One region of the Kitasatospora sp. NPDC023118 genome, then DNA from elsewhere that is predicted to be linked to it. Evidence: predicted binding sites of a transcription regulator. Region 1 holds the regulator's gene; the other holds the start of a gene.
What was found. The regulator HspR, encoded in region 1, represses chaperone genes until heat shock. The targets are predictions, from matches to a motif close to TTGAGNNNNNNNNNCTCAA.
Positions count from the first base shown of each region.

Region 2: a site for HspR is predicted at 2,355-2,373, ahead of dnaK (molecular chaperone DnaK). Genes of this name have one in related genera too.

Region 1 covers NZ_JBVHHW010000003.1:368,391-372,792, forward strand. Annotated here, with positions in the region: gene ACZ3UD_RS06165 (hypothetical protein) at 1-243, opposite strand, end outside; gene ACZ3UD_RS06170 (hypothetical protein) at 600-761, shown strand; gene ACZ3UD_RS06175 (hypothetical protein) at 832-1,818, opposite strand; gene ACZ3UD_RS06180 (heat shock protein transcriptional repressor HspR) at 2,017-2,529, opposite strand; gene dnaJ (molecular chaperone DnaJ) at 2,552-3,703, opposite strand; gene grpE (nucleotide exchange factor GrpE) at 3,927-4,402, opposite strand, start outside.
Region 2 covers NZ_JBVHHW010000015.1:179,759-184,160, reverse strand. Annotated here, with positions in the region: gene grpE (nucleotide exchange factor GrpE) at 1-446, opposite strand, end outside; gene dnaK (molecular chaperone DnaK) at 443-2,296, opposite strand; gene ACZ3UD_RS21265 (helix-turn-helix domain-containing protein) at 2,494-2,787, shown strand; gene ACZ3UD_RS21260 (DUF2267 domain-containing protein) at 2,844-3,242, opposite strand; gene ACZ3UD_RS21255 (STAS domain-containing protein) at 3,239-3,529, opposite strand; gene ACZ3UD_RS21250 (Hsp20/alpha crystallin family protein) at 3,644-4,078, opposite strand; gene ACZ3UD_RS21245 (hypothetical protein) at 4,188-4,402, shown strand, end outside.

The sequences.
Region 1 (4,402 bases):
CGGCACCCGGGGCTCGGGCGCGCGGCCGGCGACGGTCCAGGCGTCGCTGTGGTGCGCGCTGTACACGGCGGCGCCGCTGCGGAGCAGGGTGGTGCGGAGCGTCGTCAGCCGCGTCCGGCTGGCGAGGGTCACCACGCTGTCGGCCGGGCCGGTCAGCCGCATCAGCGGCGCGGCCAGGAACACACGTGCACGCCGACCCTCAGGGGCCTGGCTGTCGTGGTGACGCAGGTAGGGCTCAGTCATGTCGACTCCGGGGGAAGGCCGACCGGGTTTGGGATGCGGCGCCGGTGGGCGTTGAAAGTGGTTGCTGCTTCAAGTTGTCCGGTGCCCTGCTGTGGTTAGACTTTGACAGTACAGCAACAGTTTGGCCTGCCATTGCTGGACCATCGGGGGCGAACTGATCGTCTATCAGCGGTCACTGCCGAGTCCAGGTTTCGGCCCTGTCATCTGGATGCCTGGCAGGGAGATGACGCAGCCGTTCGAGGCCCGGGGCGTGACACCGCAACTCTGAGTGCGGCATCATATGGACTCCAGTGCTATTAGTGCGGCTCGCGGAGCTTACGGAAAGGGGCGGGCAGTTGTCCGGTATGTCCAGGATTATGCGTAAGGTCGCGTTCTCGGTCGCCATTGCGGCCACGGCCCTGGTCGGCGTCTGTGTCGTAGCGGGCGGTGCCGGGTCGCAGCCGGACCTGAAGGCGGACAGCGGCGCCCAAGCCCTTTCGACGGCTCAGCGTATTGCCGACGACATCAACTGGGGTTGATGGAAGCCTGCTCTGTCGGGCCGGATGTCGTCTTTGCGTGACCCTGACCGGGGCTTGACCTCGGGGTGGCTCATTCCGGTCTGTGTTGGGAGGAGCGGCCCAGCATGTAGCCGAGCTGGAAGAGGGAGTCGACGTTGTATTCCTCTCTCATCTCAGCTATGTGGCGCGCGAGAGTGCGTTCGCTGATCCCCAGTCGACGTGCGATGACGCGGTGATTGGTGCCCGACAGCAGTAGGTCGACAATTGTCTGTCGCAGTCTCGGGATGACTTCCTGGGGGATGGCAGTGTCGCCGTCGAACTCCAGAGCTCGACTCCAGTTGCGTTCGAAAACCTCCTCGACAAGGAAATTTATAACGCCTGGGTCGTGGATGAAGGCCGCTATGTCGTCGCCCTTCACCGGAATTATCGCGAGGCGCTTGTCGAGAATGATGAGCCGAGCGTACGGTTCGTCCAGGGTGCGAAACTGATAACCTTCCTTGGTCAGCCTGGAAACGTATTCGCGAGTAGGCTGATGGTGGCGCGTGCTTGCATTGTAAATGCTGCGCATCGTCGCACCCTGTTGCAGGCTCTTGAGGTCGCGCTCCATCCCTGCGGCGAGCAGTTCAGGAGGCCGCGGTCCCCCGGGCTGCATGGCCAGGCCCTCAGTTATCCCGGCCGCTGAGATCTGCTGGAGGCGCTGGTTGATGTGTGCCTTGCCTCGAACATATTCAATTGGTCCGCCTTCCTGATCCGGACTGTGAAAGGCTTCGGCCAGCTCGCTGAGGTCGGCGGGCAATGTAACGGCACGTGACAGCAGGTCGAGGGCCTGGTGCTGCCACGCGGTGCTCAGCCTGAATGACAGGCGGGCCGGATCGACTGCGATGAACAGGTCTGGGTCGCCGCCGTCGGGGACCAGGAGGCCTAGATCGAGAAGCTCGCGAAGGGCATCGCATTCTGCCGATTTCGCTTTCTCTGTCGTGCCGCCATTGTGGACAGTCTTGAGATACAGCGCTCGGGCATCGGGAGACAGTATTCGTGATCCGCCGGTCGGGAGACCTGGCTTTTCTCGTCCACTCACCTTCGACTCCCTGTCATCGACCGAGCAAGTAGTCATCGCTGTTGTCAGTTTTAACCGGAACCATCAATTGAGCTGCGCTGGCCGGCTATAGCCGACCATGACGCGCTTCGGTCCAGCACTCTCTCACATATCCGTCAGCCGCCGGCACCCCCCGAACAGGAGGGAGCCGGCGGCTGACGAGGTGAGCTGTGCCCCGGGTCAGCGCTTGGGGCGCCAGACGACGAGGGCGCTGGACTGGGGGGTGGGGGGCTGGTACGGGACGAGGTCGCGGCGGTAGGAGGCGTGGACGGCGGCCTCGCGCTGCTGGAAGGCGGTGGCGGCGCCTTCGAGCGAGTCGACCAGCTCGGTGATGCGGGCCTGGAGGGCGGTGACCTGGTTCTCCAGCTCGATGATCCGCTTGATGCCGGCCAGGTTGATGCCCTCGTCCTGGGAGAGCCGCTGGACCTCCCGCAGCTGCTGGATGTCGCGGGCGGAGTAGCGGCGGCCGCGGCCGGCGGTGCGGTCGGGGCAGACCAGACCGAGGCGGTCGTACTGGCGCAGGGTCTGCGGGTGCAGGCCGGACAGCTCGGCGGCGACCGAGATGACGTACACCGGGGTTTCCTCGGTGAGCACGTACTGCGGCGGGGCCGCGGCGGTGCGCCGGGTGCGGCGGTGGCCGTCACCGGGAAGGCCCTCGCCGAGGCCGGGGCCGATCGGGCTGTCGGGGGTCATCGGGTTCGGGGTCATCTGGTCGTCACGCTCCCTTCGCCGCCCGGAAGAGGGCGGCTCGTGGGTCGTCGGAGGCGGTGGCCTCGCGGTACTGCTCCAGGGCGTTCAGCGCGTCGCCGTCGACGTGCTGAGGCACCACGACCTCGACGGTGACGAGGAGGTCGCCGCGGGTGCCGTCCTTGCGGGTGGCGCCCTTGCCGCGGGCGCGCATGGTGAGACCGTTGGCGCTGCCCGGGGGCAGCTTGAGCTTGACGGCGGGGCCGCCGAGCGTGGGCACCTCGATGGTGGCGCCGAGGGCCGCCTCGGGGAAGGTGACCGGGACGGTGACGGTCAGGTTGTCGCCCTTGCGGCCGAACACCGGGTGCGGGTCGACGTGGACGGTGACGTAGAGATCGCCGGGCTGGCCGCCGCGCTCGCCCTGGGCGCCCTTGCCCTTGAGCCGGATCCGCTGGTCGGCCTGGACGCCGGCCGGGATGCGGACCTGCATGGTGCGGGCCGAGCTGGCCCGGCCGCTGCCGTGGCAGTCGGTGCACGGGTCGTCGACGATCATGCCCCGGCCGCGGCAGTCCTTGCACGGCTCGGAGAGCGCGAAGGCGCCCTGGCCGCGGCTGACGGTGCCGGCGCCGACGCAGGTCGGGCAGACCCGCGGGGTGGTGCCGGACTTGGCGCCGGTGCCGTTGCAGACGCGGCAGGGGGCCTGGCTGGTCATCCGCAGCGGGACGGTCGCGCCGTCCACCGCCTCCTCGAAGGAGAGCGTCACCTCGGTCTCGACGTCGGCGCCGCGCCGGGGCTGGGCCTGCCGGGTGCCGCCGCGGTTGAACAGGCCGCCGAAGACGTCGCCGAGCCCGCCACCGCCGCCGCCCTGGTTGCCGCTGAAGAGGTCGCCGAAGTCGAAGCCGTAGCTGCCGGTGCCGGGGCCGCCGGTGCGGAAGCCGCCGTTGGCGAAGAGGCTGCGGGCCTCGTCGTACTCCTTGCGGCGCTTCTCGTCGGAGAGGACGTCGTACGCCTCGGAGATGTCCTTGAAGCGCTCCTCGGCCCTGGCGTCGCCCTTGTTCGCGTCCGGGTGGAACTCGCGCGCCAGCTTGCGGTAGGTCTTCTTGATCTCGGTGGCGGTGGCGTCCTTGGGCACGCCGAGGACCTTGTAGTAGTCCTTCTCGACAAAGTCCTTGCCGCTCATGCGCCCACCTCGCTTCGCTCGGCAGCCGATTCGCGGCACGCGCACCTCTTGACGGTTCGCTCGCTGCGCTCGCTCACGGCCTCCGCCACCTCCCGATGTCCATCGTCACTGCGCTGTCAACAGCAACTGGCAGAAGAGCCGTTGACAGCGCGCTGCGGAGCCGGCCGCCGTGTTGGCCGGCGTACGACTCCGCAGCGCACTGGTTGTCAGCTGTCACAGGTTGTCAGCTGTCCGAGCCGCCGTCGGACGTGTCCGCGTCGGCGGACTTCGCCTCGGCGTCCGGGGCGGACGTCGTCTGGGTGCCCGGCTGGGGCTCCGCCACGGCGACCATCGCCGGGCGGATGATCCGCTCGCCGATGCGGTAGCCGGGCTGGAGGATCTGCACGCAGGTGTCCTCGGTGACGTCCGAGGAGTAGCTGTGCATCAGCGCCTCGTGCTGGGTCGGGTCGAAGGGCTCGCCCTCCTTGCCGAACTGCTGGAGGCCCAGCTTGGCGACGACCGTCTCCAGGGACTCGGCGACGGACTTGAAGCCGCCCGTCACCTCGCCGTGCTCGCGGGCGCGGCCGATGTCGTCCAGGACCGGGATCAGGGACTCCAGGATGTTGGAGACCGCGATCTCGCGGACGGTCAGCCGGTCGCGCTCGACCCGCTTGCGGTAGTTCTGGTACTCGGCCTGCAGTCGCTGCAGGTCCGCAGTGC
Region 2 (4,402 bases), on a different contig from region 1:
AGGCGGTTCGCGACGGCTTCGAAACCGGCTGCGGCGTCGTCGTGGGCGCGGGCCTGTTCGATGGTGTCGAGGACGGGCAGCAGGGTGCGGACGGCTTCGGTCACGGCGGCTTCGCCGATGGCGAGGCGTTCGCGCTGGACGCGCCGGCGGTAGTTGTCGTACTCGGCCTTCACCCGTTGCAGATCCTGGGTGCGTTCGGCCAGCGCGGCCCGTAGCGCCTCGCCGCCGGCCTCTGCGAGGACCTGTCCGGGCGGGGGCACGGAACCGCCGGCCAGCAGGGCACTGTCGGTGCCGCCAGGGTGCTCCCGTCCCTCGGGTTCGGTCGGCCGCTTCGTGCCGGCATTGCGCAGTTGCAGGGTTTGCGGGTCGATGCGCCGCTTGTCGCGGATGACCACCTGCGGGCGCTGGTCGTCGCCGTTCTTGCTCGGCCTGGGCGGGGTGGTCATGCGGCGCCTCCCTTGTGCTCGTCCTCGTCGACGATCTCGGCGTCCACGACTTCCTCCCCCTCCGTGCCCCGTTGGCCGGTTGCGCCGCCTGGTGCACCGGGGGCGGTCTGGGCATAGAGGGCCTGGCCGAGCTTCTGGCTGACCTGGGCGACGTTGTCGCTCGCCGCGCGGATCGCGGCGGTGTCCTCGCCCTTGAGTTTCTCCCTCAGCTCCGCCAGGGCCGTCTCGATCTCGCTCTTCACGTCGGCGGGTACCTTGTCCTGGTTGTCGCTGAGGAACTTCTCGGTGGTGTAGAGGAGTTGCTCGCCCTGGTTGTGGGTCTCGGCGGCCTCCTTGCGGCGGCGGTCTTCCTCGGCGTGCTGCTCGGCTTCCCGGATCATGCGGTCGATGTCGTCCTTGGGCAGGGCGGAGCCGCCGGTGACGGTCATCTTCTGCTCCTTGCCGGTGCCGAGGTCCTTCGCGCCGACGTGCATGATGCCGTTGGCGTCGATGTCGAAGGTGACCTCGATCTGCGGCAGGCCGCGCGGGGCCGGGGCGATGCCGGTCAGTTCGAACATGCCGAGCTTCTTGTTGTACGCGGCGATCTCGCGCTCGCCCTGGTACACCTGCACGGTCACCGAGGGCTGGTTGTCCTCGGCGGTGGTGAAGACCTCCGAGCGCCTGGTCGGGATCGTGGTGTTGCGCTCGATCAGCTTGGTCATGATGCCGCCCTTGGTCTCGATGCCCAGGGACAGCGGGGTGACGTCCAGCAGCAGGACGTCCTTGACCTCACCCTTGAGGACACCGGCCTGGAGCGAGGCGCCGACGGCGACGACCTCGTCCGGGTTGACGCCCTTGTGCGGGTCCTTGCCGGTGAGTTTCCTCACCAGGTCGGTGACGGCCGGCATCCGAGTGGATCCGCCGACCAGGATGACGTGGTCGACGTCTTTGACCTCGATCTTGGCGTCCTTCACGGCCTGGTGGAACGGACCCTCGCAGCGTTCCAGCAGGTCTGCGGTCAGCTGCTGGAACTGGGCGCGGGTGAGCTTCTCGTCCAGGTGCAGCGGCCCCTCGGCGGAGGCGCTGATGTAGGGCAGGTTGATGGTCGTCTCGGTCGCGGCGGACAGCTCGATCTTCGCCTTCTCCGCGGCCTCCCGCAGCCGCTGCGCGGCCATCTTGTCCCCGGACAGGTCGATGCCGTAGCCGTTCTTGAACTGCTTGACCAGGTGGTCGACGATCCGCTGGTCCCAGTCGTCACCGCCCAGGTGGGTGTCGCCGGAGGTGGCCTTCACCTCCACCACGCCCTCCCCGATCTCCAGCAGCGACACATCGAACGTTCCGCCGCCCAGATCGAAGACCAGCACCGTCTGGTCGTTCTCCTTGTCCAGGCCGTATGCCAGCGCGGCGGAGGTCGGCTCGTTGATGATCCGTGCCACCTTCAGGCCCGCGATCTCCCCGGCCTCCTTGGTCGCGGTGCGCTGGGAGTCGTTGAAGTACGCCGGCACCGTGATCACCGCGTCGGTGACCTCCTCGCCCAGGTACGCCTCCGCGTCACGCTTCAGCTTCTGCAACACCCGCGCCGAGATCTCCTGCGCGGTGTAGCGCTTGCCGCCCACGTCCCCCTTCTCCGGGAAGCGCCAGTCGCTCTCGCCCATGTGGCGCTTCACCGACCGGGCGGTGCGGTCCACGTTGGTGACGGCCTGGCGCTTGGCGACCTCGCCGACGAGCACTTCGCCGCCCTTGCCGAAGGCCACCACCGACGGGGTGGTGCGCGCGCCCTCGGTGTTGGCGATGACGGCCGGCTCGCCGCCCTCCAGCACGCAGACCACCGAGTTCGTCGTTCCGAGATCGATTCCGACTGCACGACTCATCTCCGGCCTCCTTCATCGCGTTCAAGGCACAGAACTTCCTTATATCGAGACATAAAACTTGAGTCATGTCATGTCAAGCCTGGATCCACCAGTGCGGTGCCGCGCGGAAGGCGGGCGGGTCGCGGCACAACGCGTGGCTGGGGATGGAGGAAATCTGTAACGTGGAGTTGAGGTTTCGTGAGCGGCGAGGTGAGATCGTGGTGCTGCCGATCGATGACCCGGATGCGGCGCTTTACGCGGTGGGGCAGGTCGCCGCCATGCTGCACGTCCAGGTGGCCTTTCTGCGCCGGCTGGACGAGCAGGGCGTGGTGGTGCCGGTGCGTTCGGCGGGCGGCCAGCGCAGGTACTCGCGCCGGGAGATCGACAGGGTCGCGGCGCTGGTGAATCTGATCAGCGAGGGACTGACCCTGGAAGGCGCGCGCCGAGTACTCGATCTCCAGGCCCGGGTGGAGACGCTGGAGGCCGACCTGGACCGAGCTCACGGCGATTGACGCGCATCCGGGCGGCGCCCGCGTATCCGGCGCCGACGGATTCCCGGCTGGGCGGGTCAGGCGGCGGCGGTGAGGTCGGCGCGGCCGAACAGGAGCGCGTAACCGCGGGGCAGGTGGGCGAGGAGGCGGTCGGTGAGCCGCTCGCCACCGAGAGTCGCGAGGGCGGCCAGGACGGAGGAGGCGTCCCAGCGGGCGCTGGTGAGGCTGGTGTTCAGGGCTCGGGCGACGGCTTCGACGAAGGCGGGGGCGGCGACGGGTTCGGGCAGGGGGATCTGCGAGGCGAAGACGGCGCGGGCCCGCTCGGGAAGTGTGGCGGCCAGCTCGCAGCGTTCGTCGCCGGTGAGCTGGGAGCCGAGGACGGCCAGGACCGTGTCGAGGGCTCGTTCGGCTTCCTCGTCGCTGGGGTAGCGGCCGAGGGTGCGGACCTGCTGGATCAGGCGGCGGTGCCGGGTCATGGGCGGTGGCCTTCCGGGCGGGCCGCCGCGGCGTGGGCGGCGGCACGAAAGCGGGTCAGGGTCGGTGGCCGGGGGCGGGGCGGCCGAACAGGGTCGGCCTGGTTGCGGGCCTGGACGAGGACGCCCAGACCCGAGCAGTCCATGAACGTCACCTCCGACAGGTCGACCACCACCTCCCGGTGCGCCTCAAGCGCGGCGGCCGGCCGGTGGCGAAGCCGCGGGGAGGTGGCGAGGTCGATCTCGCCACCGCCCCGCACCACGAACGGTGCCAGCCGCCCGCCGCGCATGACCTCGTCGGCCGGTACTGCGCGAGGGACCGGGGGACGCGGGGCCAGCTGCGGGAAAGTTCCACGCCGCCCGCCCGGGGGGTGCGGGCGGCGCGGAACGGCACAGGGACGCGGTCAGGCCCGGATCTCCTTGCGGCTTCCGCTGTGGCTGATGGCGATCTTGCGGGGCTTGGCCTTCTCGGCGACCGGGATCTTCAGGGTCAGCACGCCGGAGTCGTAGTCGGCGCTGATCCCCTCCGGGTCCAGGGTGTCGGAGAGCATGACCTGCCGGGAGAACACGCCGAGCGGACGCTCGGACAGCTCCCACTTCACGTCCTCGCCCTCGTGGCGGGGACGGCGCTCAGCCTTCACGGTCAGCATGTTCCGCTCGACATCGATGTCGATCGCCTCCGGGTCCACTCCCGGCAGGTCGAAGCAGACGACGTACTCGTCGCCGACGCGGTAGGCGTCCAGCGGCATCGGGGCTGGCCGCGACCAGGTACCGGTCGTGCCCAGGAACTGCTGGGTCAGCCGGTCCAGCTCTCGGAACGGATCGGTGCGCATCAGCATCGCGAAACACCTCCACTGGTTGATGGGTGCCAGTGCGCTTCACCTGAAACCGTTCTAACATGTCATCCATCCGATGACAAACCCCCGAGTCACCAAAGGAGTGACACCGATGGGAAAGCGGCCCGAAGCACCCGCCACCGGCGGCGGACCGCCAGCCGGACCGGCATCCTTCCTCGCCGCCGCCGCGGCGCTCGCCTCCATAGACGAGGCCGTCCGTACCGCCCAGGACGCCCGGGCCACGACCCCGTCCACCACCCAGGCCGGCCCCGAGCAGGCACTGGCCACCCTGCTCCTGCTGCGCGAGCTGCGCACCGAGCTCGCCAG